2 regions of the Pseudoalteromonas sp. PPB1 genome follow, and region 1 is predicted to be linked to the other one. Evidence: predicted binding sites of a transcription regulator. Region 1 holds the regulator's gene; the other holds the start of a gene.
The links. Region 1 encodes NrdR, which represses ribonucleotide reductase genes. Its sites were predicted from a motif close to AAACACNANATNTNGTGTTT; they were not measured.
Positions count from the first base shown of each region.

Region 2: the regulator NrdR is predicted to act here: its motif matches at 6,543-6,562, upstream of nrdA (class 1a ribonucleoside-diphosphate reductase subunit alpha).

Region 1 covers NZ_JACEQV010000022.1:50,915-67,637, reverse strand. Annotated here, with positions in the region: gene nusB (transcription antitermination factor NusB) at 1-340, opposite strand, end outside; gene ribE (6,7-dimethyl-8-ribityllumazine synthase) at 352-816, opposite strand; gene ribBA (bifunctional 3,4-dihydroxy-2-butanone-4-phosphate synthase/GTP cyclohydrolase II) at 933-2,045, opposite strand; gene IY568_RS18990 (riboflavin synthase) at 2,078-2,734, opposite strand; gene ribD (bifunctional diaminohydroxyphosphoribosylaminopyrimidine deaminase/5-amino-6-(5-phosphoribosylamino)uracil reductase RibD) at 2,741-3,859, opposite strand; gene nrdR (transcriptional regulator NrdR) at 3,856-4,308, opposite strand; gene glyA (serine hydroxymethyltransferase) at 4,475-5,731, opposite strand; gene thrC (threonine synthase) at 5,987-7,273, opposite strand; gene thrB (homoserine kinase) at 7,275-8,213, opposite strand; partial or broken gene thrA (bifunctional aspartate kinase/homoserine dehydrogenase I) at 8,222-10,638, opposite strand; gene IY568_RS18955 (response regulator) at 10,976-11,341, opposite strand; gene IY568_RS18950 (sensor histidine kinase) at 11,559-13,319, shown strand; gene rdgC (recombination-associated protein RdgC) at 13,424-14,332, shown strand; gene IY568_RS18940 (HDOD domain-containing protein) at 14,379-15,218, opposite strand; gene IY568_RS18935 (dipeptidyl-peptidase 3 family protein) at 15,544-16,723, shown strand, end outside.
Region 2 covers NZ_JACEQV010000006.1:18,462-35,184, reverse strand. Annotated here, with positions in the region: gene aroA (3-phosphoshikimate 1-carboxyvinyltransferase) at 1-835, opposite strand, end outside; gene serC (3-phosphoserine/phosphohydroxythreonine transaminase) at 835-1,917, opposite strand; gene gyrA (DNA topoisomerase (ATP-hydrolyzing) subunit A) at 2,061-4,724, opposite strand; gene ubiG (bifunctional 2-polyprenyl-6-hydroxyphenol methylase/3-demethylubiquinol 3-O-methyltransferase UbiG) at 4,907-5,617, shown strand; gene IY568_RS07665 (HAD family hydrolase) at 5,614-6,261, shown strand; gene nrdA (class 1a ribonucleoside-diphosphate reductase subunit alpha) at 6,628-8,913, shown strand; gene nrdB (class Ia ribonucleoside-diphosphate reductase subunit beta) at 8,965-10,095, shown strand; gene yfaE (class I ribonucleotide reductase maintenance protein YfaE) at 10,095-10,367, shown strand; gene IY568_RS07645 (YaeQ family protein) at 10,359-10,883, opposite strand; gene IY568_RS07640 (TonB-dependent receptor) at 11,025-13,625, shown strand; gene IY568_RS07635 (NAD(P)H nitroreductase) at 13,892-14,440, opposite strand; gene IY568_RS07630 (DoxX family protein) at 14,523-15,224, opposite strand; gene IY568_RS07625 (FAD-dependent oxidoreductase) at 15,367-16,723, opposite strand, start outside.

The DNA.
Region 1 (16,723 bases):
ACATTTTCGCCAGCTCAATCCCTTCGTTAATGGCGACTTTGTAAGGGACGTCTTCGCGGAACTTTAACTCGTAAATGCTGACGCGTAATACGGCTTTTTCAACCATATCCAGGTCATCAAATGGACGAGATAAATGCGGCGTCATCAATTCATCTAGCTGCTTGCAGTTCACTGCAACACCACGAGCCAGATCCTTGAAGTACTCTACATCAACCTTTGAAACGTCATTTTCGATCAGCATCTGCTGCTCGATATCAGCAATGGGGTTGCCACTTAGCTGCCAAGAATATACTGCCTGAAGGGCAAGGACACGCGCCTTACGTCTAGCTGCTGGTTTCACTGAGATTCCTCTTAAATTTGCTCTAGCACGTTCACCATTTCTAGTGCACCAAGTGCGGCTTCGCCACCCTTATTGCCCATTTTGGTTCCCGCACGTTCGATGGCCTGCTCAATACTTTCGGTGGTTAACACACCAAAGGCAACCGGGATATCGTAGTCCAGAGACACGCTCGCCAGGCCTTTGTTAGACTCATTTGCAACCAAGTCGAAATGAGGCGTACCACCACGGATGATGACACCTAATGCAATGATGGCATCGTGTTCTTTCTTCATTGCAACACGTTTTGCCGCTAAAGGTAATTCTACCGCACCCGGTACATACACAACTGTGATGTCTTCATCCTTTACGCCACCTGTGCGCTTTAACTCATCAACCGCGCCTTCTAACAAGCTGCTGCCGATAAAGTCGTTAAAACGAGAGATGACAATGGCAAATTTCTTGCCTGGTGCGTATTTATTACCTTCGATGATTTTCATTAGATGATTCCTAATCTAGTATAAGCAATTGCCAAATTGAGGCGCATAATAGCATAGAAAAAGACGAAACGCCTACAGAGAAATCCCCAACAGGCGCTCGTGCTGTTATTCGTAAATTATTGAGGTTCGACGTAATCGACGACTTCTAAGTGGAAACCTGACAGGGCGTGATATTTTTTCGGTAAGCTCATCAGGCGCATTTTGCTGATCCCCAGATCAGCGAGGATTTGTGAACCTACACCGACGGTTCTGGAAGTGCCCTGGAATTTGCGATAGTTCGGCTTCTCTCCGGCATCTTCTGCTGCAAATGCCTTGACCAGCTGTTCCAGATCTTCGGTTTTCTCTTGTTTGCCCAGAATAACCAACACACCTTCATTGTCGGCGATGTATTTCATTGCCCCATGCAAGGTCCAGCTGCGATCGGCACTGCGATCGGAAAGCAATGTATCATTGAATGTACTCTGTAAATGAACCCGAACTAATGTTGCCTCATCCGCACTGACTTCGCCCTTGAGTAATGCATAGTGCAACTGGTTATCTATGGTGTCTTTGTAAGTAACCAGGTCAAACTCACCGAATTCAGTCGGTAATTTACACTGCGCGACTTTTTCAATCGTGGTCTCATTAAGATTACGATATTCGATTAAATCGGCAATGGTGCCAATTTTAATGTCATGCTCTTTCGCAAAGACTTCCAGCTCAGGGCGTCTCGCCATGGTGCCATCCGGGTTGAGGATCTCAACAATCACAGAAGACGCTTCAAGACCGGCTAAGCGGGCTAAATCGCACCCCGCTTCAGTGTGACCGGCGCGAGTCAGAACGCCACCGGGCTGTGCCATAATTGGAAAGATATGACCTGGCTGCACAATGTCTTCAGGCACCGCACCTTTGGCTACTGCCGCTTGCACAGTACGGGCACGATCGGCCGCTGAAATACCGGTTGTCACCCCTTTTGCAGCTTCTATCGACATGGTGAAGTTGGTTGAAAACTGAGCGCCGTTATTTTTAACCATCAGCGGTAAATCAAGCTGCTGGCAACGTTCCTGCGTCATTGTCAGACAGATCAGGCCACGGCCATAAGTCGCCATAAAGTTAATTGCTTCTGGCGTAATATGCTCTGCCGCAATGATCAGATCGCCTTCATTTTCCCGGTCTTCGTCATCCATCAGAATGACCATCTTACCGGCTTTGATGTCGTCGATGATTTCTTGTGCGCTGTTTAAGCTCATAATCTTTCCGTTAGTAAGTCGTAATTGGCAAGTTATTTAATAAACCCAGCTTTGGCGAGCAAGCTAGATGTGAGAGTTGATTGCTGCGTGGCAACCGGTTCACCCTGGATCAACCTTTCCAGATAACGTGCTATCTGATCCACTTCCAGGTTGAGTAAGGTTCCCACCTTAAAGTCGACAATGGTGGTTTCCTGTGCGGTATGTGGCACTATCGTCAACTTGAATTTATCACCATCCAGGTCATTTACAGTCAGGCTTATGCCATCAATGGCCACGGAGCCTTTATAGGGGATGTATTTCATTAATTGTGCTGGCGCTTTGAGCCAGTAATCTGTGGCGCGTGCATTAGGCTGCACGGCGACCACCTCAGCAATGCCGTCGACGTGACCAGATACCAAATGACCACCAAGACGTGAGATCGGTTGCAGGGCTTTTTCCAAATTCACTTTTTGTCCAACCCGATATTCACCGAAACGGGTTAACTTCAGCGTTTCATTTGAAACGTCGGCACGAAAACCGTCAGCAAACTTCTCAACAACGGTCAGGCACACTCCATTGGTGGCAATGCTGTCGCCAAGTTGCACATCATTCATATCCAGTGTTGTGCTGGTAACTCGCACGCTGAGATCACCCTGTTTAAGCGTTAGCTCTGTCAATGTGCCCGTTGCTTCAATGATGCCTGTAAACATAATGTCTTACTTACCTTGTTGTTTGTGTGCCGTAACGCGAATGTCCGTCCCTATCGACACGACCTCTGCAATATGTAGTTCGGTGATCTCACTCATCGACGCCAACGGCGCACTGTTGAACAAGTCTTTACCATGGGTGCCGATGATCTTAGGTGCCAGATAAATCAGATATTCATCAATCAAACTTTGTTGATGCATGGCACCCGCCAGTGTTGCACCGGCTTCCAGCCAGACTTGATTGATATTACGCTCAGCTAACATGCTCAGCGCTGCATGCAAGTCAATTTTACCAGCATGGCTATTAATTTTAATTTGCTCTACGAAATGTGGCCAGTTGTGTTGATTATCAAGGTCTGAACGCAAAATAACGACAGGAGACGGGGTTTTAAACAAAGCTAACTCAGGATGCAGACGATTTTGCGAGTCAATAATCACCCGAACCGGTTGCCGCCATTGTTCAACAGGGCGCTCAATGTCTGCCAGCTCCTGTGCGCGCACATTAAGCCGGGCATCGTCGACCAGCACGGTGTCAGCGCCAGTTAAGATCGCACAACTTTGTGCCCGGCCAAGCTGCACATCTCGTCGTGCCGCTTCCCCGGTGATCCATTTGCTTTCACCATTACCCAGTGCCGTTTTACCGTCCAGGCTTGCTGCTAACTTACAGACAACAAAAGGCAAGCCGTGTTCCATGCGCTTTAAAAACCCCTTATTCAGTGCTCGAGCCTGTTGCTCCAGCAGCCCAGAGGCTGTTTCTATCCCGGCCTCATTAAGCATCGCCAATCCCCGCCCAGCCACTTCAGGGTTAGGATCAACCATGGCTGCAATGACTTTGCTCACTCCGGCTTCGATCAGACCTTTTGCACACGGAGGAGTGCGGCCGTAATGGCTGCAGGGCTCAAGTGTCACATAGGCTGTTGCACCCCGAGCTCGCGCTTTCGCTTCACGCAGGGCGTGTACTTCTGCATGTGGCTCTCCGGCTCGCAAATGAAACCCTTCACCGACAATCTCACCATTATTAACGATCACGCAGCCTACATTCGGGTTGGGTGTGGTGGTAAAACGACCTTGTTGAGCCAATTCAATGGCGCGTGCCATATAGGTATGATCGGCCTGTGTAAAACTCATTCATCCCCCAGTCGGGCAATTTCTTCGCCAAACTCTTTCACATCTTCAAAGCAACGATACACCGACGCAAACCGCACGTAAGCGACTTTGTCGAGTTTTTTCAATGCTTCCATAATACACTCACCAACCAGCTGGCTGGGCACCTCCCGCTCGCCAGTCGCTCGTAACTGAGACTTGATCTGGTGAACCACTTCTTCAATCTGCTCGGTACTCACCGGGCGCTTCTCCAGCGCGCGATGCAAACCATTTTGTAACTTGTCTTCGTTAAATGGCTCTCTGGAGCCATCTTGCTTGATGACCCTGGGCATAACCAGCTCTGCACCTTCAAAGGTGGTAAAGCGCTCATGACACAAAATACACTCGCGTCGCCTGCGGACCTGATGGCCCGAGCCAACTAATCGTGAATCAATCACTTTGGTTTCTTTTGCCGTACAAAATGGACAGTGCATAAAAGCTCACTATGAAAAACAGATAAAAACCCAAACTGCTTCATTGATTTCAGATCACACTTTGAGCCAATTGCCGCCAGTATATCAAGATAGTAGCATTCGATGCACATAAAAAAGGCCGCACTTAAGGCAGCCTTTTCTTATCTATTTAGGTGGTATCTCAGCTTTACGCGTAAACAGGTAGCTTAGCGCAGATTGCTTTAACCTTTTCTTTTACTTGTGCCTGTACCGCATCATCTTCGATGTTATCAAGCACATCACAGATCCAGCCTGCCAGCTCGCCCGCTTCAGCTTCTTTAAAGCCACGGCGTGTAATAGCTGGTGAACCAATACGCAGACCAGAAGTCACAAACGGAGAACGCGGATCGTTTGGTACAGAGTTCTTGTTCACGGTGATGTTGGCACGACCCAGCGCAGCGTCAGCATCTTTACCTGTGATGTCTTTGTCGATCAGATCAAGCAGGAACAGGTGGTTGTCTGTCTTACCAGAGACCACTTTATAACCACGCTCCTGAAGTACTGCGACCATCGCTTGTGCATTTTTAACCACTTGTGTCTGGTAGGCTTTGAACTCGTCTTGCAACGCTTCTTTGAATGCAACCGCTTTAGCAGCGATTACGTGACACAAAGGACCACCCTGACCACCGGGGAAAACCGCACTGTTCAGTTTTTTGTAGATATCCGCATCACCACATGCAGACAAGATCAAACCGCCGCGAGGACCAGCCAATGTTTTGTGTGTAGTTGTTGTCACAACGTGTGCGTGTGGGATTGGGCTTGGGTAGATACCCGCAGCAACCAGACCTGCAACGTGTGCCATATCAACCAACAGGTAAGCACCGACTTTATCAGCAATCTCACGGAATTTAGCCCAGTCAACAATCCCTGAGTAAGCAGAGAAACCGCCGATGATCATTTTTGGCTTGTGCTCTAATGCCAGCGCTTCAACCTGTGCGTAGTCAATTTCACCCGTTTCTTCATTCAGACCATACTGAATTGCATTGTAGGTTTTACCAGAAAAGTTCACGTGTGAACCATGCGTCAGGTGACCACCATGCGCCAGGCTCATACCCAACACAGTGTCATGCGGCTGAAGCAGCGCCTGGAATACCGCAGCGTTAGCCTGAGAACCCGCGTGAGGCTGAACGTTTGCGTAATCACAGCCAAACAATTCACAAGCACGGTCAATCGCCAGCTGCTCAACCACGTCGACGTGCTCGCAGCCACCGTAGTAACGCTTACCCGGATAACCTTCAGCATATTTGTTAGTTAACTGCGACCCCTGAGCCTCTAGTACGCGCGGGCTACAGTAGTTTTCAGAAGCGATAAGCTCAATGTGCTCTTCCTGGCGGGTGGTTTCCGACTGGATCGCTTGAAATAGTTCTGGGTCAAAATCTGCAATATTCATGTTACGTTCTAACATGGTGTCTCCTAGGTACACGTAAGATTGGTTTTTGAAGGCTTGATTGTACGCAAATTGCGGCCATTTGCCTATGAAATCGGTGTGAGCCTATTTAATCAAGGATTGAATTTATTTCACAGTGTTTGGGGGATGATATTTTTTTATTTAAACATTTATATTTTTTATGGGAAAGTGCATTTATATTTCAAATTGAAATCTACTAAATACGCTTTACTGGCGACTCACTACGCCACCAGCAAAGCAATAAACCGCCTTTTAACCCACTAAACGCGTTAACACAGCCTGTTTAAGTGCATCATAATCCGCTGACAAAGGCTCAGCCAGACATGGCTTTTCCAGCGCACTTGCCAGTGCCTCAGGCATCTCAATTGCCTGTTCCAGCACAGCTTCCACAGTTTCTCTGAACTTAGCAGGATGCGCCGTCGCCAGAAAAATACCGGTTTCCTCAGGCTGCCCATCCAATAGGAGCCCTTCATAGGCAATGGCGGTATGCGGTTCTGTCACATAACCTCCTTTTGCAACCTGACGCATGACTTCCTGCGTTCGCTCTTCCGATACTGAACGTGAATAAAACTCATACTTAGGAAAGTACCCACTATCCAACATAGATTCCACGCGAGGCCAGTTATTAGGTTTGCTCACATCCATTGCGTTAGAAATAGACTCCAAAGTCGCATTAGGTTGCCACTGCCCAGAATCCAGATAACGGGGCACAGTGTCGTTCTGATTGGTGGTTGCACTGAGGCGTTTAACTGGCAGCCCCAGCGCCGCAGCTATCATAGCCGCACACACATTGCCGAAATTACCGCTCGGTACGGAGACATGAACCTGCTCACGCTCCGCGACGGTTAGCTGGGCAAAGGCCTCGAAGTAGTAACACACCTGGGCCAGAAGGCGACTGATGTTGATTGAGTTGGCTGAATTCAGTCCCAGTGTTTGCTTAACCTCCTCATCCAGGAAAGCCTGTTTTACCAGTGCCTGACAGTCATCAAAGCTGCCCTCGACGGCGTAACAGTGAATATTTTCTCCCAGTGTGGTAAACAGCTTTTGTTGCGCCAGCGAAATTTTACCCTGCGGATACAAGATCACCACATCAACGCCTGGCATTTGATAAAATGCATGTGCGACCGCAGCGCCGGTGTCGCCACTGGTTGCGGTCAATATGGTCACCCGCTCACCCTGACTAAACGCACCAATACATTGCGCCATAAATCGGCCACCGAAGTCTTTAAAGGCAAGCGTTGGCCCATGAAAGAGCTCCAGGCAATATTTATTTTCTTCAACTTGTACTAATTGGGCAGGAAAATCAAATGCCTGCTCACACATGCTCTGTAGTGAGTCGAGCGGCAGCTCATCTCCGATTAGATGTTTCAGAATCGCGGCACTGCGCTGTGCAAACGGTTGCGCCAGCAAAGCGTCAACGTCAGTCAGTGGCACAAGCTCAGTTGGGAAAAACACCCCCTGATTACGGCCAAGACCTGTTTTAACCGCTTCAATAAAGGATACTGTCTGAGTATCATCTTTTAAGTTCACCAGTTTCATTCTACTCTCCTTCCTTTATTTCTCTTGTGCCCTGTAGGTCTAATCGGCATATGTGGCTGAAGCCATGTTCATTTAAATAGTGTTGTTGTAGCCATAGCTGGCATCGCTGTGCATCCTGATCGTTGTCGCACAATGCCAACAAGGTTGGCCCGGCGCCAGAAATACTGACCATCAGAGCACCTAATTCAGGCAAGCTTTGTTTGGCTTCTGCAAACCCTTTGATCAAAGGTGCTCTGGATGGCTCGGCAATCTCATCACGCATCAAAGTCACAGCTTTATCAAACTGATGCTGCGACATAAGCAATGTAAAGGCACTTAATCGCTGCGCAAATTCGACTGCATCGTGTGTTGCCAGCTGTTGCGGCAATACCGCTCTGGCCGCCGCCGTATTTAGTGCAAAGCCAGGGTAAGCTACAACCAGTCGCCAGTTGTCATCACTCGGTAAGCTCAGTGCCCTGTCCGGTATTAACTCGGCTGTCAGCTGCAACCCGCCTAAATAGCAAGGCGTGATATTGTCATAGTGGCGTGCGCCACTGACTTTTCCTTCAAAGTCAGCCATCAGTTCAATCATCTGCGTCTGAGACAACTGAGTCTGTGCAAAGGCATCCAGCGCTGCAAACGTCGCGACCACTGAACAGGCACTGGACCCAAGCCCCGAGCCAATTGGCAGACGTTTTTCCAGCGTCAATTTCACCCCGGGCATGGTCGCAGCGACATGCTCCCTGAAATGGACCAGACATTGATAAGCCAGATTTTCCTCAGCTCCCGACGGTAATTTATCCGCATAAGGACCAATACATTCAAAGCTGTCCTGTTCAGCTGCCTCAGCACTCACTACATCACCCAGCAAAGTGCCATCAAGCGGGGCTATCGCAGCGCCCAGTGAATCAAAACCGACACAAAAATTGCCGATGGATGCGGGTGCATAAAATCGTTTCATAACCACTCCTAGCGCGTCAGAGTTTTCAAGATATCAGCAAATACCCCGGCCGCGGTTACTTCCGCTCCGGCACCATAACCACGGATCACAAATGGTTTGGGCTGATAATACTGGCTTAATATGGCAAGCGCATTTTCACCATCTCGGATATCCGACAACGCATGTGAACGCTCTACCGCCTCAATACCCACCCGACAGCGGCCACCTTGAATACTCCCCACATAGCGCAGTACTTTGCCTTCGCTCGCCGCGCTTTGAATGCGATCTGCAAATGCCCCATCTTGCTGATGCAGCTGCGCCATAAATTCATCCACTGAGCTACCCGCAGCAAAGTCAGCTGGCACAACTGGCTCAACTTCGATATCAGCCAGCTCCAGTGCCAACCCGGACTCACGGGCAATAATAAGTAGCTTGCGTGCCACATCCGTGCCTGACAGATCATCACGCGGATCCGGCTCTGTAAATCCGCTTTGTTTTGCTTTCGCAGTCGCTTCGGACAGACTCAGGCCATCTTCCAGCTCGCCAAAGATATAAGACAACGAACCCGATAAAATGCCACTGAAGGACAACAGCTCATCACCTGCACCAAATAACAACTGGAGGTTATCGAGCACAGGCAGCCCAGCACCCACATTGGTTTCATATAAAAAGCGTCGGCCCTTTTGTTGCGCAACCTGTTTTAGCGCCTGGTAATAGTCATAGTCACTGGTATTGGCTTTTTTATTGGCGGCAACAACATGGAAGCCGGCAGCGAGGAAGTCATGATACTGATCAGCCAGATGTTGAGACGAGCTGCAATCGACAATCACCGGATTGATTAGGTGATTCCGGCGCACAAACGACTCAAGTTCTGACAGCTCAAAGCCCTGCTGCGCATCGGCCAGCACCTGCTGCCAGTGCTCAAAAGGCACCCCTTGTTCATTCAGATAACAGCGTTTTGAATTCGCTACCCCATAGAGGTTGAGCTTGATGTTACGCTCCGCCAGCCAGCTTTGCTGGCGTTGTAACTGCGCGATCAACTCAGCCCCCACTAAGCCACAGCCAAGCAAGAACACGTCAATTGAAGGAATATGGGTGAAAAAGTTTTCATGGCAAACCTTGACTGCATCCTGACACAGCTCGCCCTGGATCACGGCAGAAATGGCACTTTCGGTAGAATCCTGAGCAATCGCCACAATATTAACCTGTGCCTGCGCCAAAGAGACAAAAAACTTAGCGGCTAAGCCTTTGTGTGATTTCATGTTATCACCCACCAGGGTGACGATCGCCAGCGAACGACGTACCTGGATTGGCTCGATCAGGTGAGCTTGCATCTCCAGTTCGAAAGCAGTTTGCAGTGCCTGCAATGCCAGTGACAAATCCTGTTCATGAACACAGAAGCTAATACTGAACTCACAAGATGACTGGGTGATCAGAACAATCGATACATTGTCCTTGGCCAGCGCCGAGAAGACTCTGGCCGCCATGCCAACCTTGCCTTTCATACCAGGTCCGGAAACCGTTAGCATCGCCAGCTTGTCAAGGCTGGATAGCGCTTTAACTGGCTCGTCTCCCCCACCTTGTGCCGCAATCACAGATCCAGGTAACTCAGGCGCATGGGTATTTTTTATTTCACATGGCACACCTGCTTTGGCACAAGCAAAATGGTTTTAGGATGCAAGACTTTGGCACCAAAATACGACAGCTCCATCGCCTCTTTATAGGATAAGCGATTCACTTTGGTGGCCTTTTTAATCAGTCGGGGATCAGCACTGTATACACCATCAACATCGGTCCAGATCTGACAGACATTGGCCTGAATGCACGCCGCTGCAATGGCAGCAGAATAATCCGATCCATTACGACCGAGGGTCGTCAATTCACCGGCACTATTACTGCCTGTAAAGCCAGGCATGATGTAAAACTGTGCCGGTTGAGCCTGTAATTGCGCCGTAAAGCGCTCACGGCTGTCGTCCAGCAAAGCTTCAGCATCCAGATAAGCGTCATTTGTCGCGATACAGGCAGTGGCATCAAGGTAATGGGCTTTGTGCTTACTTAGCATCGCCACCATCAGCGCCACACTCACACGCTCACCAAAACTGATCACATAAGCTTGCACCGCATCCGGGCATTGCTTAAGGAGTTTTACGCCCGCCAGTTTGTCTGCCAGCACGGTAAAATCGGGCCAATGTGTCACGTCACCAAATTCAGCTTCAACCTGTACTTTAAGCCCATTCAAACGCGCTGTGAGCGCTTGCCATTGATCACTAAAACTTTGCCCCTGACGCGCCAGGTCGCATAACTCAACCAGTTTATCTGTGACGCCCCCTGGTGCAGACAACACCACTAAGGCTTCGTGGTTACCCTGTGTCAAGATAAGCTCACGAACTCGTTGCAGGCAGTCGTAATCGGCCAGCGATGATCCTCCAAACTTCAATACTTGCATGTTTATTTTCCTCATTCCAAAAACAAAAAAGGCCTGTGCTCGCAGTGAGCACAGGCCTTTTCGAATACGCACCGACCTATGCCACTATCCCGTTAGGATGGTGGTGGTAATAATGGTCGTGGTGTTAATAATCTTGTTCATAGACTTTAGACTGCCTGAACAATCAATAAACTGTCAAGCACAAAAATTTAATTCGCACTGCAAAAAACTATGCAAAAAACTCAAGTTGTGTACAGCAGCGCGCAAAGTTTATGTCAAATTAATGAATTAACTGATGAACAAAGCAATATAAACTGAGGTGGGTGGAAGAAGTGGTCGTTTACCATTAACCCGATTATTATCGGATCCCGAACTTACTGAGCGTTGCCTGCAGGGATTCTGGCTTCACCGGTTTTTCCAGAAACTCAAGCGCCCCCAGTTTAGCAACTCGTGTCTTCATTTCGTCCTGAATGTCGGCTGAAATAACCACGACATAAGTTTCAATCACCTGGCGCTTGATCGCTTCGAGCACCCCGATACCATCCAAAACGGGCATAGTCAGATCGAGACACAATAAATCAATATGTCGTTCAGCCAGCACCTCCAGCGCTTCGTGTCCGTTATTGGCTTGGCATATATCAGCGTCAATGATCCCGTTAAGACAACGGATGACTTGTTTGCGGGCAACGACTGAATCGTCACAGACTAATACAGAGTAGCTCATAGAGTGAATTGTCAAATAATCTTTATTGTTCTGTTTTGGGATAAAGGTTATTGTTGTGGTTAAACTTATAACACAATAATCTCCATCCAGTAAGTGCCCAAGGAACAAATTCCTTGCGATATCAGATTGAGATTAATATTTATTTTTAGCACTTTATTGGCTAACTTTAAGTGTATTAAGCGCGCAGAAACTCGTTGTTAGGAGCAAAGAACACTTCATGCTGCAAAAAAGTCTGTCTAAGAAGCTGCTCACAAACGTCTTGTCGGTTTACTTTTTGCTCACCTTTGTCGTGACTTGCGGACAAGTGGTGGCCGAATATGTCAACACTAAAGACTATATTCGCAATGAGTTAACTATGCTGCAAAAAACCTTCAGTCGCAGCCTGACTCGCGCTATCTGGGAGCTCAACACCAAACAAACCGTCACTACCGCTGAGGGCTTGTTAGCCATCCCTATGATTGAAGGGATCATAGTGCGTGACGACAGCGGCGAGATCATTTCTCAGCTGGGTCGGTCGCTCAATATTCATGAGCTTTACAGCCAACAACTCGTACAAGAGGAGGCGCTCATTGAAGATACGCCGTCAGGTCTGTTTGGCTATACCTTTCCTTTGATCTTCGAGTTTTCCGGCAGAGCCACGCAAGTGGGCGATGTAACGCTGTTTTCAAGCCGGGAAGTGGTATTCAGTCGTATCATGATCTCTATTTACTTTCTGATTGGTAATGCGATGGTCAAAACCACATTTTTGATTATCTTGTTCTTGCTCGCTTTCAGAAAATTACTCACCGAACCACTCACCGATCTAACCGAACAAATTGACGATTTTGAAATCGACAATGTCGATGGTCATAAAATAGACATTGATACCACAGAGCGCAACGAGCTCAAAGTGATGGAAGAGGCCTTCAACAAACTCATTGATCGCATCGCCGACTATCGAAAAAAACTCGACCAGGCGCAAAAAGAGCTGTTAATAAGTAATGAAAAACTCGACCAGCACAACATCCAGTTAGAACAAGAGGTCGCGCGTAAAACATCTAACCTGTCACAGGCTATGATGGACCTGCAACAACAAAAATATGAGCTGGAAAAGCAAAAACTGACGCTGACAGAAGAGATCGATCTCAGACGCCAAACCGAAGAAGAGCTGCTGACTAAGCAGAAGGAGCTGGAAAAGTATGTTGATGAACTCAACATGGCTCAAGAACGTCTGGTTGGCTCTGAAAAAATGGCTGCATTGGGTGGCCTGGTAGCGGGGATCACCCACGATATCAATACCCCTGTCGGCATCGGCGTTACGGCAACCTCATTCCTGGAAGAGCGCCTGCAAAGACTGGAAACCGCGTATCGAGATAAAACTCTTTCACCCAAGGCGCTGGAAGAATTTATCAACGAGGCGAAACAAAGTACCAGCTTACTGACCACCAACCTGGATCGGGCGTCAGAACTGGTCGCCAGCTTTAAACAAATTGCGGTTGATCAGGCCAGTGAAGCGGTACGCACCATTAACTTTAAACAATACCTGGGCGAAGTTATCCGCTCTTTACACCCCAAACTCAAAAAGACCGCGCACATTGTCAACGTAGATTGCCCGGAAGAATTAACCCTGCATCTGCCCGCAGGGGCCATCAGCCAGATTTTCACTAATCTGATTATGAATTCCCTGATCCATGGCTTTGAAGGTGTTGCGCAGGGCACCATAGACATAGAGATCCGAGAAGAAAACAACGACGTCTTTATCGTCTACAAAGATAACGGCAAAGGCGTTAGCAAAGCGCAGCTTGAAAAACTGTTTGACCCATTCTTTACTACCAAGCGTGAGCAAGGCGGCAGCGGCCTGGGAACACACATTACTTTTAACCTGGTTAAGCAGACCCTGAATGGCGACATTGAAGTCAATTCAGAAGAAGGCAGAGGACTAACTTATTACATCAGGTTCCCTAAAGAACTACAGAAGAACATTGCTATGTTCAGTTAATGAACGCCTATATCAACAAGGCGAAATATCTGCGCTGAGCCTTTGCCCGAGGGTATGTCGATTTGCTATGATGCGGGTCGATTTTACTCTTCGGAACCTGTTCTATGTGGTTTAGCAATCTTATCTGTTACCGTTTTAAACAAGACGTCTCCTACGCCCAGGAAGACTTTGAAGCAGCACTGGAGCACGACGTATTTCGTCCGTGCGGTAGCCAGGACATGAGCACCTTTGGCTGGACCAAAGCCCTTGGCAAACATGGCCAGACCCTGAGCCACTTTTCTCAGCACTGTATTCTGGTTTGTGCCAAGCGGGAAGAAAAAGTCCTGCCTGCCTCTGTGATCAATGAAATGGTTGCAGAAAAGATCGAATCGATCGAGCAAGAAGAGAATCGTCCGGTTAAGAAAAAAGAAAAAGACGAAATTAAAGAAAATATCACTGCAACCTTGTTGCCTCAGGCATTCAAAAAGTCCAGCCTACAATTTGCTTTTATCGACCAGAAAAATGGCTGGTTAATCGTCAACAGTGCCAGCTTCAATAAAGCGGAAGAACTGACCGCATTACTGAGAAAATCCCTCGGCACCTTGCCTATCGTCCCAGCCTTTGCAAATTATGATTTGGATCTGTTCCTGACGGACTGGCTCACCAAATTCGAAGTCCCTGAAGGGTTTGCAATTGGCTCTGATGCCGAATTACAAGAAGCCGATGACAATGGTGCGCAGGTTAAACTTAAACAGCATGACCTGGCCGGCGATGAGATCAAATTGCACCTGGAACACGGTAAGCGCGTAACTAAACTGGGTATGGACTGGCGTGAACGCGTGCAGTTTACCCTGCAAAATGACGGCTCAATCAAGCGCCTGAGTTTCAGCGACACGCTAAAAGAGCAAAATGCCGACATTCCTAAAGAGGACATGGCGGTCAAGCTCGATGCAGACTTTATTCTGGTCTCTGAGGAAATCAAAGAGCTGCTGGAAGAGCTGTCACAAGGGCTCGGCGACCAGGACGACCTGTAGCGTCTGAGAGGCGGGGCTAAATGCCCCAGCCACTTCGTTTTAATAATTACGAAAATGCCGCTTTAATATCGTTCAGCATGTCCTGATAGGCATCATCATAAAACATATCCACTGAACCCAGCACCCCCTTCTCTTCGTAGACATGCAGTGCCGCCGCCTTATCAGACACTTGTAATATCCCTTCAACAATGGCACCGACACGGATAAAGTCCACATAACAAACATGCCCGGGTTTATAGTTTGGATTAGCCCAGCTTTCAGCGACTTCAACAAACTCTTCCGTGAACCCCCACTCGCGCATAATTGCCCCCCCTATGCGACCACCCAGCTTTTGGATTGCATGCGCTAAAAAGCTCGGATTGGCGAAGACTTCAGGGTGATTTTCAGCTTCAGTCAGGATAGGAAGTACCCCGATATTGAATACCAATGACGCCAGCGTAATGGTGTCTTTATTGAGCGAGGTATGTTTGTTAATGCGCAGATAAAAGTCCATCGTGGTGATCGCCTGACAGGCCACTTTCAGCGTCTTCTGCCAAGCTTTATCCATATACGTTTTGATGAGCTTATTTTGCGAAACAAACAGCTGCTCCATCGCCATTGCTGTGGCGACATTTTTGACCTGACGCAAACCTATCCGGGTGACGGCCTGATTAAGAGTGTTAACTTTTACAGTACGGCCCAGAAATGCACTGTTGGCCACTTTAATCATACGTGCCGCCAATGCGGGATCATGAGAAATCACCTCGGACATTTGCATCAAATTAACTTCCGGGTCATCCGCAGCCTGCCGGACCCTTACAGCAATTTCAGGCAAGGTAGGTAGTACCAGGGTATCATTGTTTATTTTATCAATCAGAATCGTCAACAAGGCATTTTCAGTAGACATATTGGTTCAATCCTCGAATTTATTGGCCTCTGGAGCGCAGCAACTGCCTGTGGCGCTGGGCAATGTGCTGTTCATGTTACTAGTATTGTCTAACTTAAAGAGTAAGTTAAGAAAAGTATAAAAATTATTCGTGATAGACAAAAAATTCCAACGCGCTGAGTAAAATAAAATATTCAGCGACTTTGTGCCGCAACAGCAGCAAGTTGCAGTCAATTCATGTAAGGTATAGCACCGAAATAATAATACGGATCCCTGCAGGCTGCTATGTTCCGAGCGGCCTCTATGCAGTAAAGGTCCGACTAACACTCCAAATGAAGGAAAAATGATGAAACGCGCACTCTTATCCACGGCGGTCATGCTGGCTTGTGGCATGCTACTCAGCGGCTGTTCTGAGCCACAGCAACCCAAGACTGAAAGTCAAGCACAACAGAGCACGACACACAGCGGCTATCAGCTACAAGACCTGTCGCCAGAGCGACTGGATATCTATACCCAGGTCACCCTGAATAGCGACCTGTCACACCTCAATGACAACCAGAAAAAAATGCTGGGGTTATTGATTGATGCGTCTAAAATCATGGATGATCTTTTTTGGAAACAAGCATTTGGCATGAATAAAATGGAGTTTCTGGCCAATATTCAGGACCCGAAGGTACGCCAGTTCGCTGATATTAACTATGGTCCCTGGGACCGCCTAAATGGTGACAAAGTATTCCTGAGTGGCTTTAACGCCAAAGCACCCGGCGCTGAGTTCTACCCTGGAGACATCAGTAAATCCGAACTTAATCAGACGGACGTAAAAGACAAAGCAGGTTTGTACTCTTTAATAAAACGAGATGCACAAGGCCAGCTATATAGTGTCCCCTACTCCGAAGCCTACCAGAACGAATTAAACACGGCAGCTCAGCTATTGCGCGATGCCAGCAAACTGGCAGTGGATAAACAATTTTCCAAATACTTAAATTTACGTGCAGACGCGCTGGTAAATAATAGTTACCAAACCTCTGACTTCGCCTGGATGGACATGAAAAATAACTCCATCGATGTGGTGATTGGTCCCATCGAAACCTACGAAGATCAGCTCTTTGGTTATCGTACTGCGTTCGAATCTTATGTCCTTGTCAAAGACATGGCCTGGAGTGAACGTCTGGCAAAATTTGCCGCTTTCCTGCCTGAACTGCAGCAGGGATTACCAGTCGATGAAAAGTACAAGCAAGAAGTGCCAGGTTCAGATGCCGACCTCAATGCGTATGACGTCATTTACTATGCCGGCCACTCTAATGCCGGCAGTAAAACCATTGCCATTAACTTGCCGAACGATGAAGAAGTTCAGCTCCAAAAGGGCACGCGTCGTCTGCAGCTGAAAAATGCGATGCAGGCCAAGTTCGACAAGATCCTGGTGCCCATTGCTGAACAGTTGATTGTCCCGGCACAACGTAAACATATTACCTTTGATGCCTTTTTTGCCAACACCATGTTCCACGAAGTAGCGCATGGCCTGGGCA
Region 2 (16,723 bases), on a different contig from region 1:
CAGAAGCAAACCCTATGTCGCCCTGAACACTCTTGCGTCCAACACCATTAATTTCAATTTCACCGCCAGCGATGGCTGCTGCTGCAATAAAGTAAGACGCCGATGATGCATCACCTTCTACCATGATACTGCCCGGAGAAACATAACCTTGCTGCCCTTTAACATGAAACACCTGGTAGTTATCATGACTAACAGTAACGCCAAACTGCGCCATAACACCGAGTGTAATGTCAATATAGGGCTTTGAAACCAACTCCCCTTTAATTCGAATTGTGCTGTCCTTAACAAACAAAGGCGCAGCCATCAGTAATGCGGTTAAAAACTGACTTGATATGCTACCGTCAATTTCTACTTCGCCGCCCTCAATTGCATCGCCATTAATCTGTAACGGTGGGTAATCCTTATTTTTTAGATATTTGATATCGGCGCCCAGTGCATGTAACGCATCGACCAGGTGACCAATGGGTCGCTCTTCCATTCTAGGTTCACCAATCAATGTAAATTGCCCCTGACTTGCCGCTAATACAGCTGTGAGTGGTCTGAAAGCAGTGCCAGCATTGCCCAAAAATAACGCTTCAGATGGTGTTTTGAAGCGCCCGCCTTGGCCATAAACACGAGCTGACGTTTTGTCTTCGTTCAACTCAACATTGACGCCCATCTCAGAAAGCGCAAGGAGCATGTGGCGTATATCGTCACTGTCGAGCAAATTATTCACTTGTGTAACACCATCGCACAACGCGGCCAGCAGTAACACACGGTTTGACAAGCTTTTCGAGCCTGGCAGCGTGACACTGCCATTTACTTTGTCTATGGCGCTTAGTCTAAGCTGTTCCATTAGCTGTTCTCCTTGGCAAATTTCTCCATAAACGCAATCAATGCTTTAATGCCTTCAATTGGCATAGCGTTGTATATACTGGCACGCATGCCCCCTACGAAGCGGTGACCTTCCAAAGCAATCAAACCATTGTCCTCGGCTTGTGCCAAAAACTGCTCGTTTAAAGATTCATCATGCAACCAAAACGGTACATTCATCAAAGAACGACAATGTTTAGCCACCTTGTTCAGATAGAATGACGAACCATCAATGTAATCATATAAAAGCGCGGCTTTTTCTTTGTTATGCACTTCCATGGCTTTGACGCCACCAATTGATTCAAGATATTTGAATACTTCAGCAGCCAGGTACCAGGCAAAAGTAGGTGGCGTGTTGTACATACTCTGCTGTTTTGCTTCGATTGCGTAGTCTAGGATGGCGGGTCTTGGCAGGCCCTCACGCTCAAGCAATGTCTTACGCACAATCGCAATGCTCAAGCCTGACGGACCAATATTTTTCTGCGCCCCGGCATAAATTAAATCAAAATCGTCAACGTTCATTTCGCGCGACAAAATGTTTGATGACATGTCTGCAACGATCGGCGCGGTTGGATGCTTAGGCACTTCAAACAACTCAATACCATCAATTGTTTCATTAGGACAGTAATGAATAAATGCGGCATTTTCAGGTAGGTTCCACTGTGAAACAGGCAAGACATCAAAGGTACCATCTTGATCCCGGCGAATGTCAATTGACTCTACCTGAGTAAACTTTTGGCCTTCTTTCGTTGCACCGCAGGACCAAATTCCGTTCTCGATGTATACGCCAGGCGCGTCGTCCTGATGCAGGTTTAGCGGAACCGCGGCAAAATGGCCTCGACCTCCCCCATGCATAAACAGAACTTCAAACTCATCCGAAATATTCATCAGACGACGCAAGCTCGCCTCACATTCTCGCGCCAGTTCTAAAAACGGCGCAGAACGGTGACTGATCTCCATCACAGAGACCCCTAAATTTTGCCAGTTAATAAATTCTTGTTGGGCTTTTTTCATAACAGCAGGTGGCAACATCGCCGGTCCTGCACAAAAGTTATAAACGCTCATAGTTTCCTCATTCCAGTTTTTATACTGCACCAGGCAGTGTACTATTTATTTTTAACGGGCACACACTGTGTGATGTTGCGTGCCCTGAATATACCTCGGAGAATAAAAAAGCGGCCTAAGCCGCTTTTTTAAATTGAACCAGATTACTCTGGCGCCTGTTCATCAGTATCAGGCGTTTCAACAAGCTCTGCTTCCCCTTCCAGGGCGTCGTCGATTTCGATCTCTTCGATACGTTGTAAACCAACTACCTGCTCGTCGTCAACCGTTCTGATCAGGATAACACCCTGGGTGTTACGGCCTACCGTTGAGACCTCATTAACGCGAGTACGAACCAGGGTACCACGGTTCGAAATCAGCATGATCTCGTCGTTATCTTGCACCTGTACTGCACCAACAACTCGGCCATTACGATCTGTGACCTTAATCGAAACAACCCCTTGCGTTGCACGACTCTTAGCCGGGTACTCTTCAAGCGGTGTGCGCTTACCATAACCATTTTCAGTTACAGTCAGAATAGCGCCATCGTTCTTAGGTACAATCAATGACACCACTTTGACGTCATCCGGCATCTTTATACCACGTACACCGGTTGCTGTACGACCCATAGGACGCAGCGCCAGCATTTCTTCACCCGTTTCAGGGTCAATCTTCACTTCACCGGTCTCTGAGTCGCGCAGCTTTTCATTAAAGCGTACAACTTTACCATGATCAGTGAACAACATGATGTCGTTATTACCATCTGTGATGTCAGCACCAATCAGGTTGTCACCGTCATTCAGATTAATGGCAATAATACCGCTTGCACGTTGACGACTGTATGCGGTTAACGGTGTCTTCTTGACAACACCATTGGCGGTAGCCATCAGGACAAACTTATCATCTTCGTACTGTTTGACCGGCAATATAGTGGTGATACGTTCATCAGCTTCAAGCGGCAATAAGTTAACTATCGGCTTACCACGCGCGGCACGAGATGCCAGTGGCAACTGGTACACTTTCAACCAGTACAAACGTCCTGAGGTTGAGAAACACAAAATTGTATCGTGGGTATTTGCAACCAGCAGACGTTCAATGAAGTCTTCATCTTTCATCTTAGTTGCGGCTTTACCTTTACCACCACGGCGCTGTGCTTCGTAATCAGACAGAGGTTGATACTTTACATAACCTTCGTGAGACAAGGTGACAACCACGTCTTCTTCGTTTATCAGATCTTCCAGGCTAATGTCATGTGCAGCTGCAGAAATCTCTGTACGACGCTCGTCACCATAGTTTTCTTTGATCTCAGCCAATTCGTCGCGGATCACTTCCATCAGACGATCAGGTGAAGACAAAATCAAGAGTAATTCTGCGATGAGATCCAGTAACTCTTGATATTCGCCAAGGATCTTTTCGTGCTCCAGGCCTGTTAGCTTGTGTAAGCGTAAATCAAGAATAGCCTGAGCCTGTTGTTCAGACAGGTAGTACTGGCCATCACGGATCCCCAGCTCAGCATCAAGCCAGTCTGGACGCGCGACATTTTCTTCACCAGCACGCTCAAGCATTGGGCGCACTGAACCCAACTCCCACGGACGAGACGTCAATGCAGCCTTCGCTTCTGCTGGAGTCGGTGACTTACGGATAAGCTCAATGATTGGGTCAATATTGGCTAGCGCAATTGCCAGACCTTCCAGCGTGTGTGCGCGATCGCGAGCTTTGCGCAAGTCGTATACAGTACGGCGAGTTACAACTTCACGACGGTGGACAATAAAGGCCTCAAGCATTTCTTTGAGGTTGAAACACTTCGGCTGATTGTTGTCCAGCGCAACCATGTTGATACCAAACACAGTTTGTAGCTGAGTCTGAGCATACAGGTTGTTCAGTACCACTTCGCCTACTTCACCACGCTTGATCTCAATAACAATACGCATACCGTCTTTGTCAGACTCATCACGTAGTGCACTGATCCCTTCAACCTTTTTGTCCTTCACCAGCTCCGCGATTTTTTCAATCAAGCGTGCTTTGTTGACCTGATATGGGATCTCGTTAACGATGATGGTTTCTTTACCGGTTTTTTCATCGGTTTCGATTTCAGCACGGGCACGGATATATACTTTACCGCGACCGGTTTTGTATGCTTGCTCGATACCTTTCTTACCATTAATGATAGCCGCAGTCGGGAAATCAGGTCCCGGAATATAATCAATTAGCTCATCGATAGTAATATCTGGATTTTGGATCACAGCCAGACAGCCATTGATCACTTCAGTCAGGTTATGAGGTGGGATGTTTGTCGCCATACCAACCGCGATACCCGAAGAACCATTAACCAGCAGATTAGGTACTTTTGTTGGTAACACGTCAGGAATTTGCTCAGTGCCATCATAGTTTGGCACATAATCTACGGTTTCTTTGTCCAGATCAGCCAGCAGCTCATGAGACATTTTTGCCATACGTACTTCGGTATAACGCATCGCAGCCGCAGAGTCTCCGTCGACTGAACCAAAGTTACCCTGGCCATCCACCAGCATATAACGTAGTGAAAACGGCTGAGCCATACGAACAATGGTGTCGTAAACTGCGCTATCACCGTGTGGGTGGTATTTACCGATCACGTCGCCCACAACACGGGCTGATTTTTTATAAGGTTTGTTCCAGTCGTTACGCAACTCGTTCATCGCGAATAGCACGCGACGATGCACAGGCTTCAGGCCATCACGGACGTCAGGTAAGGCACGTCCAACGATGACGCTCATCGCGTAATCAAGATAGGAATTTTTCAATTCGTCTTCGATATTGACCGGGAGGATTTCATTGGCAAGATCAGTCATTTAATACCACTTTCCTTCAGAGTCTTTTCCTTTTGTGTCACACTATAGACATCAAAAGGTTCAATTATTATTAGTTCGACTGAGGATACTATCATAGTTTCTGGGCTAATGCAGTGGCTAAATGACTCGGAAATTTCATCCAATACCGATAGAATGCGCTCAGTTCAACGAGGAAGTTTTTTATGACCGAACATCAAAATGTGGATTTAAGTGAAATTGCAAAGTTTGAAGAGATAGCTGAACGTTGGTGGGATCGCGAAGGCGAATTTAAACCACTGCATGACATTAATCCGTTACGGCTAGACTTTATTAACGATCGCTGTGGTGGTTTGTTTGAGAAAAAAGTGCTCGATGTTGGCTGTGGTGGCGGTATTCTGACAGAAAGCATGGCAAAAATGGGCGCTCAAGCGCATGGCATTGACCTCGGTCAGGAGCCACTGAATGTTGCGAAACTACACGCGCTAGAAGCAGGCGTTAAAATTGATTACCGCAAAGTATCAGCTGAAGAATTTGCCGCACACCATAGCGCACAATTCGATGTTGTCACTTGCATGGAAATGCTTGAGCATGTACCCGATCCGGCTTCTATTATTGCAGCTGTTGCAAAAGCAGCAAAACCAGGTGCCGACGTGTTTTTCTCAACATTGAACAAGACACACAAAGCATTTTTGCTTGCAGTTGTCGCGGCTGAACGCGTGCTGAAGATGGTTCCCCCGGGCACCCACGACCATAACAAGTTTATCCGTCCCTCGACCCTGATAGGCTGGGCCGAAGCCGAAGGATTGAAAGTACGCAGCGCTGCTGGTATCAATTATAACCCATTTGGTAAAACCTTTACGCTGACGAATGACGTCAGTGTCAATTACCTCCTCCACTTTGAGAAACTCGCATGACACAGGCTGTAATATTTGATCTCGACGGTACCCTGCTCGACACCAGTGATGATCTGGGCGCCGCACTCAATCACGTTTTAAAACAGCACGAAATGGCCGAGGTATCACGCTCGGTATATAGCCCCGCTATTTCCAATGGTGTAAAGGCGTTGCTGGAAGTCGGGTTTGGGGAGCACCTCAGTAAATTCGACTTTGCAGCATTAAAACAACAGCTACTGGACCATTACGCACAACACATCGCTGTCCACTCGTGTTGCTTTGAGGGCATTGAAACTTTGCTTCAAACCTTATTAAGCAGAGAAATTAAAATTGCGATTATGACCAATAAGCCCACATTTCTGACCATGCCCCTGCTGGCTCAGATTAGCCAGCTTAAGGGTATTGAGGTGGTGGTATGCGGCGACACACTGGAAGTCGCCAAACCACACCCTGAGCCACTGCTACTCGCCGCAGAACAATTAGGCGTAGATCCAACCATGTGTACCTATGTTGGAGATGCTGAACGTGACATTGAAGCGGCAAAGGCGGCAGGAATGCGGTCAGCGGCAGCCTTGTGGGGATTCATTCCTTCCCTGGAAGAGGCACGCAGTTGGTCTGCAGATCTAAATCTTACTAACCCAGAATCACTCATTTCGTATATTTAGTGGCATTGATTAAAAAATGCCACTATATGTAGTGTTGTGAACTATTTTGAGAACAAACCTGCACAGAAAAAAAACAGTCGTGCAGTTTGCAAAATTTTCTTAAAAAAAGAGAAAAATCGATTGTCGTGAGTTGATTTTTTTTTGTTTGCAGCCATGTTGGATAGCAGAAGGTTAGTGTTTGCTAACATAAAAATATTATCCCTATGTTATCCACAATCCATAGAAAGTTGCTCTATTGCAAAATAGCGATAACCCCACTATCTTGTGATCCTCTTTCTAGCGGACACCATATATAGTGGTGAAATGCTAAGCAATTATGAATATGCGATGACAATTACCGCATTCCGGGGGAATACAGGCGTAGCTATGAACCAACAATTATCTGTCAGTAAACGAAACGGCCGTAAAGAGCCGCTTGATTTAGATAAAATTCATCGAGTGATAAACTGGGCAGCTGAAGGCCTGAACAATGTGTCTGTTTCTCAGGTAGAGCTTAAATCTCACATTCAGTTTTATGATGGTATTCGCACCGAAGACATCCATGAAACCATCATTAAAGCCGCCGCTGATCTCATTTCCAAAGATACGCCAGACTATCAATATCTGGCAGCGCGCCTGGCAGTATTCCATTTGCGTAAAAAGGCTTATGGTCAGTTTGAGCCACCGCATTTGTACGATCATGTGACTAAACTGGTTGAAGATAAGCGCTATGATGCGGGTTTGTTGACTGATTACACTCGAGAAGAATACGAGCAGTTAAACGACTTTCTGGAGCATGATCGTGATATGTCGTTTAGTTACGCCGCCGTTAAACAGCTAGAAGGTAAGTACTTGGTGCAAAACCGAGTGACTGGGGAAATCTATGAGAGCGCTCAGTTCCTGTATATTCTGGTTGCAGCAAGCTTGTTCTCAGATTACCCAAAAGAGACACGCCTTGATTACATAAAGCGTTTCTACGACGCGGTTTCACAATTTAAGATTTCACTGCCTACGCCAATTATGTCGGGCGTACGTACTCCGACTCGTCAATTCAGCTCGTGTGTATTAATTGAGACAGCAGACAGCCTTGATTCTATTAACGCTACGTCGTCAGCGATTGTTAAGTACGTTAGCCAACGCGCCGGGATTGGTGTTAATGCCGGTAGGATCCGTGCTCTGGGTAGCCCTATCCGTAATGGCGAAGCATTCCACACAGGCTGTATCCCATTCTACAAGCACTTCCAGACAGCGGTAAAAAGCTGCTCTCAGGGAGGCGTTCGTGGTGGTGCTGCGACACTATTTTACCCTTTATGGCACCTGGAAGTGGAGAACCTGCTGGTTCTGAAAAACAACCGGGGTGTTGAGGAAAACCGTGTAAGACACCTCGACTACGGTGTTCAGTTCAATAAAACGATGTACGCTCGCTTGATCAAAGACGATTACATCACTTTGTTCAGCCCATCAGATGTGCCTGGTTTGTACGACGCGTTCTTCGAAGATCAAGAAAAGTTCGAACGTCTGTATGTACAGTATGAGCAGGACGAGTCAATCCGTAAGAAGCGCATTAAAGCACTAGAGCTATTCTCTATGTTTGCTCAGGAACGCGCGAGTACTGGTCGTATTTATCTGCAAAACGTTGACCACTGTAATACCCACAGCCCGTTTGACGCAAAAGTTGCACCTATTCGTCAGTCTAACCTGTGTCTGGAAATTGCACTGCCAACTAAGCCACTGAGCCACGTCAATGACGAAGAAGGCGAGATTGCATTGTGTACTCTGTCTGCATTTAATCTTGGCGCTATCAGCAGCCTGGATGAACTTGAAGAGCTTGCTGAGCTGGCTGTTCGTGCGCTGGACAACTTGCTGGACTTCCAGGATTACCCTGTCCCAGCGGCGAAAAATGCCACTATGGGTCGTCGTACTTTGGGTATCGGTGTTATCAACTTTGCTTACTATCTGGCAAAAAATGGCGTTAAATACTCAGATGGCAGCGCCAATGGTCTGACGCACAGAACATTCGAAGCCATTCAGTATTACCTGATGAAAGCTTCTAACAAGCTTGCTCAGGAACGTGGTGCTTGTCCTAAATTTAATGAGACAACCTACGCAAAAGGCATCATGCCTATCGATACCTACAAAAAAGATGTAGACGGTATCTGTAACGAGCCCCTGCACCTTGACTGGGATGGATTACGTCAGGACGTTATGCAATATGGTATGCGTAACTCGACTTTATCTGCATTGATGCCATCTGAGACCTCTTCGCAGATCTCTAATGCAACAAATGGTATTGAGCCACCGCGCGGTCACATTAGCGTTAAGGCCAGTAAAGATGGTATCCTTAAGCAAGTAGTGCCTGAGTACGAGCGACTGAAGGACAACTACGAGCTATTATGGGATATCCCTTCAAACGATGGCTATTTAGGCCTGGTGGGTATTATGCAAAAGTTTGTTGACCAAACTATTTCAGCCAATACCAACTATGACCCAACTAAGTTTGAAGGTGGAAAAGTGCCTATGAAGCTGTTGCTCAAAGATTTACTTACCGCATACAAGCTTGGCGTGAAAACCTTGTATTACCACAACACCCGTGACGGTGCATCGGATGCTCAGGACGAAATGAAGCCTGAGGCTGAAGACGATGATTGTGCAGGCGGCGCTTGTAAAATCTAATCATAGTTAGCGGGTAATTTACCCGCTCTTTTTTGGTGTCGAGAATTATCTATGTCGTATTCTACGTTTAACAGAACCCACAACAATCAATTGCAGGAGCCGATGTTTTTCGGCCAATCTGTTAATGTCTCCCGTTATGATCAGCAAAAGTACCCTATTTTCGAAAAGCTGATCGAAAAACAACTGTCTTTTTTCTGGCGTCCTGAAGAAGTAGACGTCAGTAAAGACAGATTGGATTTCCAGGCATTACCAGAGCACGAGAAACACATTTTTCTAAGCAACCTAAAATATCAAACACTGTTAGACAGTGTGCAGGGGCGTTCTCCCAATGTTGCTTTGCTCCCTATCGTCTCAATCCCAGAGTTGGAAACCTGGATCGAGACCTGGGCTTTCAGTGAAACGATCCACAGCCGCTCTTACACGCATATTATTCGCAATGTCACTAAGTCACCTGAACTGATCTTCGACGATATCGTCGAAAACGATAAGATCAGTGAACGTGCAGAAGCGGTTACTAAACATTATGACGCTTTGATCGAAAAGGTCTCTTTGTACAATCTGTACGGCGAAGGTAAGCACGAAATCAACGGCGAAACAGTGCATATTAACCTGTTTGAGCTAAAGAAAATGCTTTATCTCTGCATTATGTCGGTGAACATCCTAGAAGCGATCCGCTTTTATGTGAGCTTCGCCTGTTCATTTGCATTCGCAGAACGTGAGCTCATGGAAGGTAACGCCAAGATCATCAAGCTGATCGCCCGTGACGAAGCACTACACTTGTCTGGTACTCAGCACATCCTTAACATTATGCAAGATGGCAAAGATGATCCAGAAATGGCGATAGTCGCTGCACAGTGTCAGGAACAAGCGATCCAGATGTTTGTAGAAGCCGCTGAGCAGGAAAAAGAATGGGCAGAATACCTATTTAAAGATGGCTCTATGATTGGCCTGAACAAAGACATTCTTTGTCAGTATGTTGAATACATTACCAATGTACGCATGACTGCTGTCGGTTTACCTGCACAGTTTGAAAGTAACAGTAATCCTATCCCCTGGATCAACGCCTGGTTAGTGTCTGACAATGTTCAGGTCGCACCACAAGAGGCTGAGATCAGCTCATACCTGGTAGGTCAGATTGATGCGGAAGTCGATGCGTCTGACTTTGGTGACTTTGACCTGTAATGACAGACAGGCCAGTCAAAAAAATCTTTCTTGACCCTGAAAAAGAGCCGCTCCTTCACGCGGCTCACTCCCCTTCACTCCTTGCAACGCTTGAAGCCAATCAGGTTGAAGTTGCCTATCAGTGCAGAGAAGGGTTTTGTGGAGCGTGCCGCGCTAAGCTCTGCCGGGGAAAGATAGCCTACAATCAGGAACCTTTGGCATTCGTGCGTGACGGAGAAATTTTGCTCTGTTGCAGTCAGCCAGTTACCGATGTGATCATTAAGCTAGTGTAGTTTAATGATCTCACTTTGATAGTAATCCACTTTGTCACTCACGCTGATCACCCCATTATCTATAATCACGTCCCAATGCAGACTACGCGATAAAACACTGGCCAATTGACTCACAAAATCTGCGGATAGTGAAAAAATACGGATATCCCGTACCGCTATCAGATGAGGTGCCAGTTCTGCATACCAAGCATCAGCGTCAGACACCAGAAAAACCACCTTATTCGCTTGTTTACGATACTTGTGCAGTTCAATCAGGCTATGTTCTCCAGCATAAAGTGCAACGTCTACTTGCCCCTGCGCATTCTCTAGCCACACGTCTGGCTGATGCTTCTCTCTCACTCCCAGCCAGTGCACATTGTCTAAGTAAGACAGACCGCAAAACCCTATCAGCTTTAATACAAAATGCTCCAATGTCTCGGCTTTTTGCAGCGCTGCGGTGAACACTTCCTGATGATGTGAGCGATGAAACAAGTCTGCAATATTCATTCGCACCTTAAAAACAAAGAGATCAGTCATGATATTTGTACCTGAACCTATCAAACTAACTATATTAAGCCGTCAAAATAATGCAAACTTAAAGAGATAGTATAACATCATTGATACCGCAATAATGCGGTGTTATATTATTGCAAGTATAAACAATTCAGAATGAGTACTATGTTTAAGCAGTCTTTGATCACTTTTGCCATAACCAGCGCAATTTTTTCCTCGCAGGCCTCTGCCGCACAATTAAAAGGTAAAGTGCTGGATACCAATAACCAGCCAGTGCCAAATGCTACTGTGCATTTGCACGGTAAATCTCAGTCCGTTAAAACTGATATTAACGGCCAATTTAGCATTAACGTCGATCAAGCCGCTCAGCTGCATGTCAGTAAAGACAACTTTATCAATGAGCGCATTGATGTTTCTCCGGACTCACCTTATGTAACCGTTAAGCTGGCTCCAAGTTCAGTTGAGAGCGTAGTGGTATATGCCTCTGCTCTGCACAAAAGCAACATCGAAATGGCCTCTCCTGTAGCCGTTTTAAGTGGTGATGAGCTGAAAAACAGCGCAAAGCCAACTCTGGGTGAAACACTCAAGCAACTACCAGGTATCAACGCCAGTTATTTTGGCCCTGTCTCATCAAGTCCGATCATTCGTGGCTTAGATGGTCCACGCGTTAAAATTACCCAAAACGGCCTCGACAGCAGTGATGCATCTCGCGTCGGCCCTGATCATGCCAATACCAACGACTCTCTCGCTGCACAGCAAATTGAAGTGCTACGTGGCCCTGCTACATTGCTATATGGTTCAGGCGCTATTGGTGGTGTAGTTAATGTGGTTGATAATCGTATCCCAACTGATGTGATTGAAGGTGTTCAGGGTGCAGCTGAATTCAGCCATGACACCAATTCAAATACCAATACAGTCGCTGCTTTATTCGAAGCAGGCAACAACGGCTTTAACTTCCACTTTGATGGCGTAACGCGTAAAGGCGGCGATTACGAAACACCACGTTTCGGCTTACCTGGCGAAGAACATGACGAGCATGACCACGATGAACATGGACATGATGATCACGATGAACACGGTCATGATGAGCATGATGAACACGGTCATGATGAGCATGATGAACATGGTCACGATGAGCACGGAGAAGAGGAACACGGCGAGACTGAGTACGCTGAGCGTGTTGCCAATACCTTTATCGACTCCGAGCAATTTAATATTGGTACCAGCTTCGTTGGCGACCACCTGACGGTTGGCTTGTCGTACGGTCGCATTGAAACCGACTACGGGATCCCTGCCCACTCGCATGAACATCACGACCATGGTGATGAACATGACCATGATGAGCATGACCACGACGAACATGATCATGACGACCATGATGAGCATAGCGAAGACGAGCACGACCATGCACATGGGACAGAAGAAGAAGCAGTCTTCGCTCGTGTTAAGCAAGACAGATGGCAGGCAATGTTTAACTATGCATTGCATAACAACTGGATCGAGTCTATTCAGGTGCGCGCAGGTTTTACCGATTATGAACACTCTGAAATTGAACATGGTGCCGTTGGAACAACGTTTACTAACGAAACAACTGAACTGAGAACTAATATCGAGCACAGGTTGGGCGAGTGGCACGGCATTATCGGTTATCACTTCTCTGACAGTGACTACGCCGCTGAAGGCGCAGAAGCGTTCACCCCAGCGACTAACACAAAAACACACGCATTCTACGTGCTTGAAGAGCGCCGTTTTGGTGATGTAACTTTAGAGCTGGGTGCACGTGTTGAAGACTTCGCATTGTCTAGCAACTTTACGTCAGGCCACGATGACCATGACGAGCATGATCATGATGACCACGGTCACGACGAGCATGACCACGAGCATGAAGGTCATGAAGATGAGCACATGGCTGAGGTGATCGACTATACACTGGATACTACTAACTTTAGTGCCTCAATTGGAGCCGTGTATGACTATGCAGAAGGGCAAAATGTTGCCGTTAACCTGTCTCGCTCAGAGCGTGCACCTCTGACTGCCGAGTTGCTGTCAAATGGCCTGCACATCGCCACCTCGACCTACGAGCTCGGCCTTGGCTACCACATCGAAGGTGATGAAGTTCACTTCGAACCTGAGCACATTGAACAGGAAAGATCGACGAACCTGGATATCAGTTTCAGACGTTTCATTGGCGATTTTGGTTACACAGTAAACTTCTTCTACAATGATGTCTCAAATTACTATTATCAGCGTAATACTGGCTACATGTATACCGGTGAACACGGCATTGAACTGGCTGATCATCACCATGATGGAGCCCTACCTGTATATCAGTTTGAAAGCGCCGATGCTGAACTATATGGGTTTGAATTTGACGCCCACTATCAAATTGATGCGCGTAACCGCATTAAGGTCTTTGGTGACCACCTGAGAGCTGAGCTGGACTCAGGCGAATACCTGCCACGTATTCCATCGAACAAGCTGGGCACAAGCTACCGCTTCGAGCTACAAGACTTTATGGCTGAACTAAGTGCTACTCACTACATGACGCAGGACAACCTCGCGCAGTCAGAAACTAAAACAGACAGCTACACCTTGCTTGATGCAAGCTTTAGCTACAACTTCAGTTTATCTGGTGTAGATCTGGTAGGTTATGTGAATGTAGACAACATCACTGATGAACTTGGCTTTGTACATAGCTCATTTATCAAAGAGCAAGCCCCGTTACCAGGACGTAACTTCAAGTTAGGGATCCGTGGTTACTTCTAAGTTTGTAGGCTCTGTTTTTCTTGTTAGCTAATAGCAAAAGACTAACAGTTCCTATCTGAGCCCAATGCCGCTGCAAAGCGGCATTTTCTTTATTAGCCCTACCATAATGATAAGCACTGTTAGAACCGTTTTAAAAGGCCTGCCCACTCACACGATTTAATGCCACTAATGCGCACCATACAGGCCCTATCAAGCTGTGCATCAGACCAACCGACTTCGATACTGTACGCCTAAAAACGTTAGAAGAATGCGGCTGGCTGCAAGAGTTATAACTGAGTAAAAAAGTCTTCAGGCTGATGCCTGACAGGTTTGGTACAGTGTACGGTTGGTGTACCCAGGTAAAGATAACCAACGATTTCATCCTGTTCATTCAATCCCAGCTGGCGCTTCACCGAGTTACTTTGTGCAAAGTAACCCGTTCTCCATACGCCAGATAGCCCCTGAGCGAAGGCCGCCTGCTGCATAGCAAATACGCTACAAGCTGCGCTTTCTACTTGCTCTATTCTGGGCACTTTTGGATGTTCCATATAAGGAGAAACTGCAATGATAAGCATAGGAGCGCGTTCAGGTAAGGATTTAGCACGGTCAATGATGCGTTGCTCTTGTTGCTCCTCAACAGCAGCCTGATAAAAAATCTCGCCCAGTTTCTCCCTGCCATGCTCCTCAACCAGAATAAAGCGCCATGGTTTTAATCCTCCGTGGTCTGGCACTTTAAGAGCTGCTTTTTTTATTACTTCCAGCTGAGCCGCATCAGGACCCGGGAATGACAAGTTGCTGTCGGATTGTCGCGTCGTTAATAGTTCAATGGCATCCATTTGTAATTCCTAAAATTTCTGTTAGTACCCTATTCTAACGCGACACCGGCGCAAAAGTTTAGTGTCTGCTTTCAAAAACCGCTTAAGGCAAGTAATTTTGCTCAGGTTCCAGCGGCTTTCGGACCCAGTAATCCACACTAAAGTAGCGTCCACCTCCTGTAAACAAGAGGCTTATCAGCATCGCAAAATAGATAGCCGCGAACTCAATACCATTGTTCAGGATCACCGGATTGCCATACTCATAAAGATATTCTGGTAGCCCATTCGCTGCAACAATCTCTTTGATACGAGACAAGCGTTCAGCGACTTCTGCGCTTGCTTCCAGACTCTGCTTCGCAGCATCGCTGCCCAACCAGGCAAAAACCTGTGCTGCGCTGGTATCCGGATTACTGGGAGCAACTGAAAACCAGCCGTTATGCCAATGCACCTGAGTTGCAGCGACAAACATGGTCACAGCAAGTGGAATGGACACCAAACGTGTTGCCAGACCAATTAACAAAAACCAGCCACCGAGAAACTCTGTCCAGCCTGCCAGAAAGGCCAGCAAGTCCGGTGCCGGCAGGCCTAACCCCCAATCTGCGTTACCAAACCAGGCCACCACATTTTCATCGGCCAGCAAGCGCGACAGGCCAGTAATATCAGAATTAGCGAGGTTTAGTTTGCTGTAGCCGGCTATGATCATAACTGGTGCCAGGATCAACCTGAGCATCAATGGCGCCAGACCGTCGAGCAAGGCTAATCTAGTAAGAAAGGTACGATAAAAGGAATAGAGTGATTTAAACATAAATAAAGTCTGTGATAACTGATGTTATAGAGTGTAGACCTTAAATCACCGTTTTTTATTGCAAATAGTATGGTTTTAAATAGCACAAAACACGGGTGATATGCCTAATAAGCATGCCCGTGCTTTGTCTGCCCTGGAACGATTATATTTTTCTGGCAACCTGAAGGGCTTCATAAATAGCCCGTTTAGCATCAATGGCTGATGCCAATTTGGCTCCGCCTATCACATGTTGATTCGCAGGCATAGCCTCTTTGTTGAACAACGCATCATTAGAGGTTTGTCCAATACAGGCCACAACCGTGTCCACGTCCAGAACGCGTTCTTTACCCGCTTGCTTAACCAACAAACCTTTGCTGTCGAATGAGATATACTCGCACTCGGCAATCTGCTCAACATTGTGGTGCTTGGCAACAGCTCGGTGGATCCACCCTGTTGTCTTACCTAAGTTACTGCCAAAGCGTCCTTCACTGCGTTTAAGCATGTACAGCTTTTTTCCTGTTGCAGTGTCTGACGGCTGGCATTCAATTCCCCACTGCGCTTTGAACTCATCGATACTCTGATCGGCTTGCTCAGCGAGAAAAGCAACCATGTCGAAGCCAATACCACCCGCACCCAGAATCGCAATTTTGTCTCCTAGTTCAACTTCTTTGCGGATCACTTCATCGTAAGCGAAAACACGTTTGCCATCGCTGCAAGTAATTCTGGACTGTCTGGGGCTAACGCCCGTTGCGAAGACAATATCATCATAAGACTGAGCCATAGACGACTCGTACTCGCAACCCAGCTTCATGGTCACGCCCAGACGTGCTACTTCTTTGAGGAAGTAATTTAGGGTGTATTTAAAGTCTTCCTTACCAGGTATGCGCATTGCCAGATTGAACTGACCTCCGGCATGTTGATTCTTATCAATCAGTGTAACTTTGTGTCCTTTCTTAGCCAGATAGCAGCTTGCAGACAGGCCTGCTGGCCCAGCGCCCACAACCAATACCTGCTTAGGGCTGTTGGTGCGCTCCAGCGGATAATCCAGTTCATAGCCGGCCTGTGGGTTAACCAGGCAAGTTGCCCGCTTACCTTTAAACACGTGATCAAGGCACCCCTGATTACAGCCGATGCAAATATTGATCTGTTCAGGTTTATTTTCAGCATACTTATTAAAGAATTCTGGATCCGCAAGTAATGGCCGCGCCATAGAAATCAAGTCAGCCTCACCTTGGTTCAAAATATCATTTGCCAGCTCAGGTGTGTTAATTCGGTTCACGGCCACGACCGGAATATCGACCACATCTTTAAGCCGCTTTGATGCTTCACGAAACGCCCCGGCCGGTACCATGCTAGCAATCGTCGGGACACGTGCTTCGTGCCAACCAATACCGGTATTCAGAATGTCGACACCGGCTTCTTCCAACGCTTTGGCTTGAAGCGTAACCTCTTCAGCAGTCGAGCCATTGGGGATCAGGTCCATAACTGACAAACGGAATACTATGATAAACTTTGCGGAT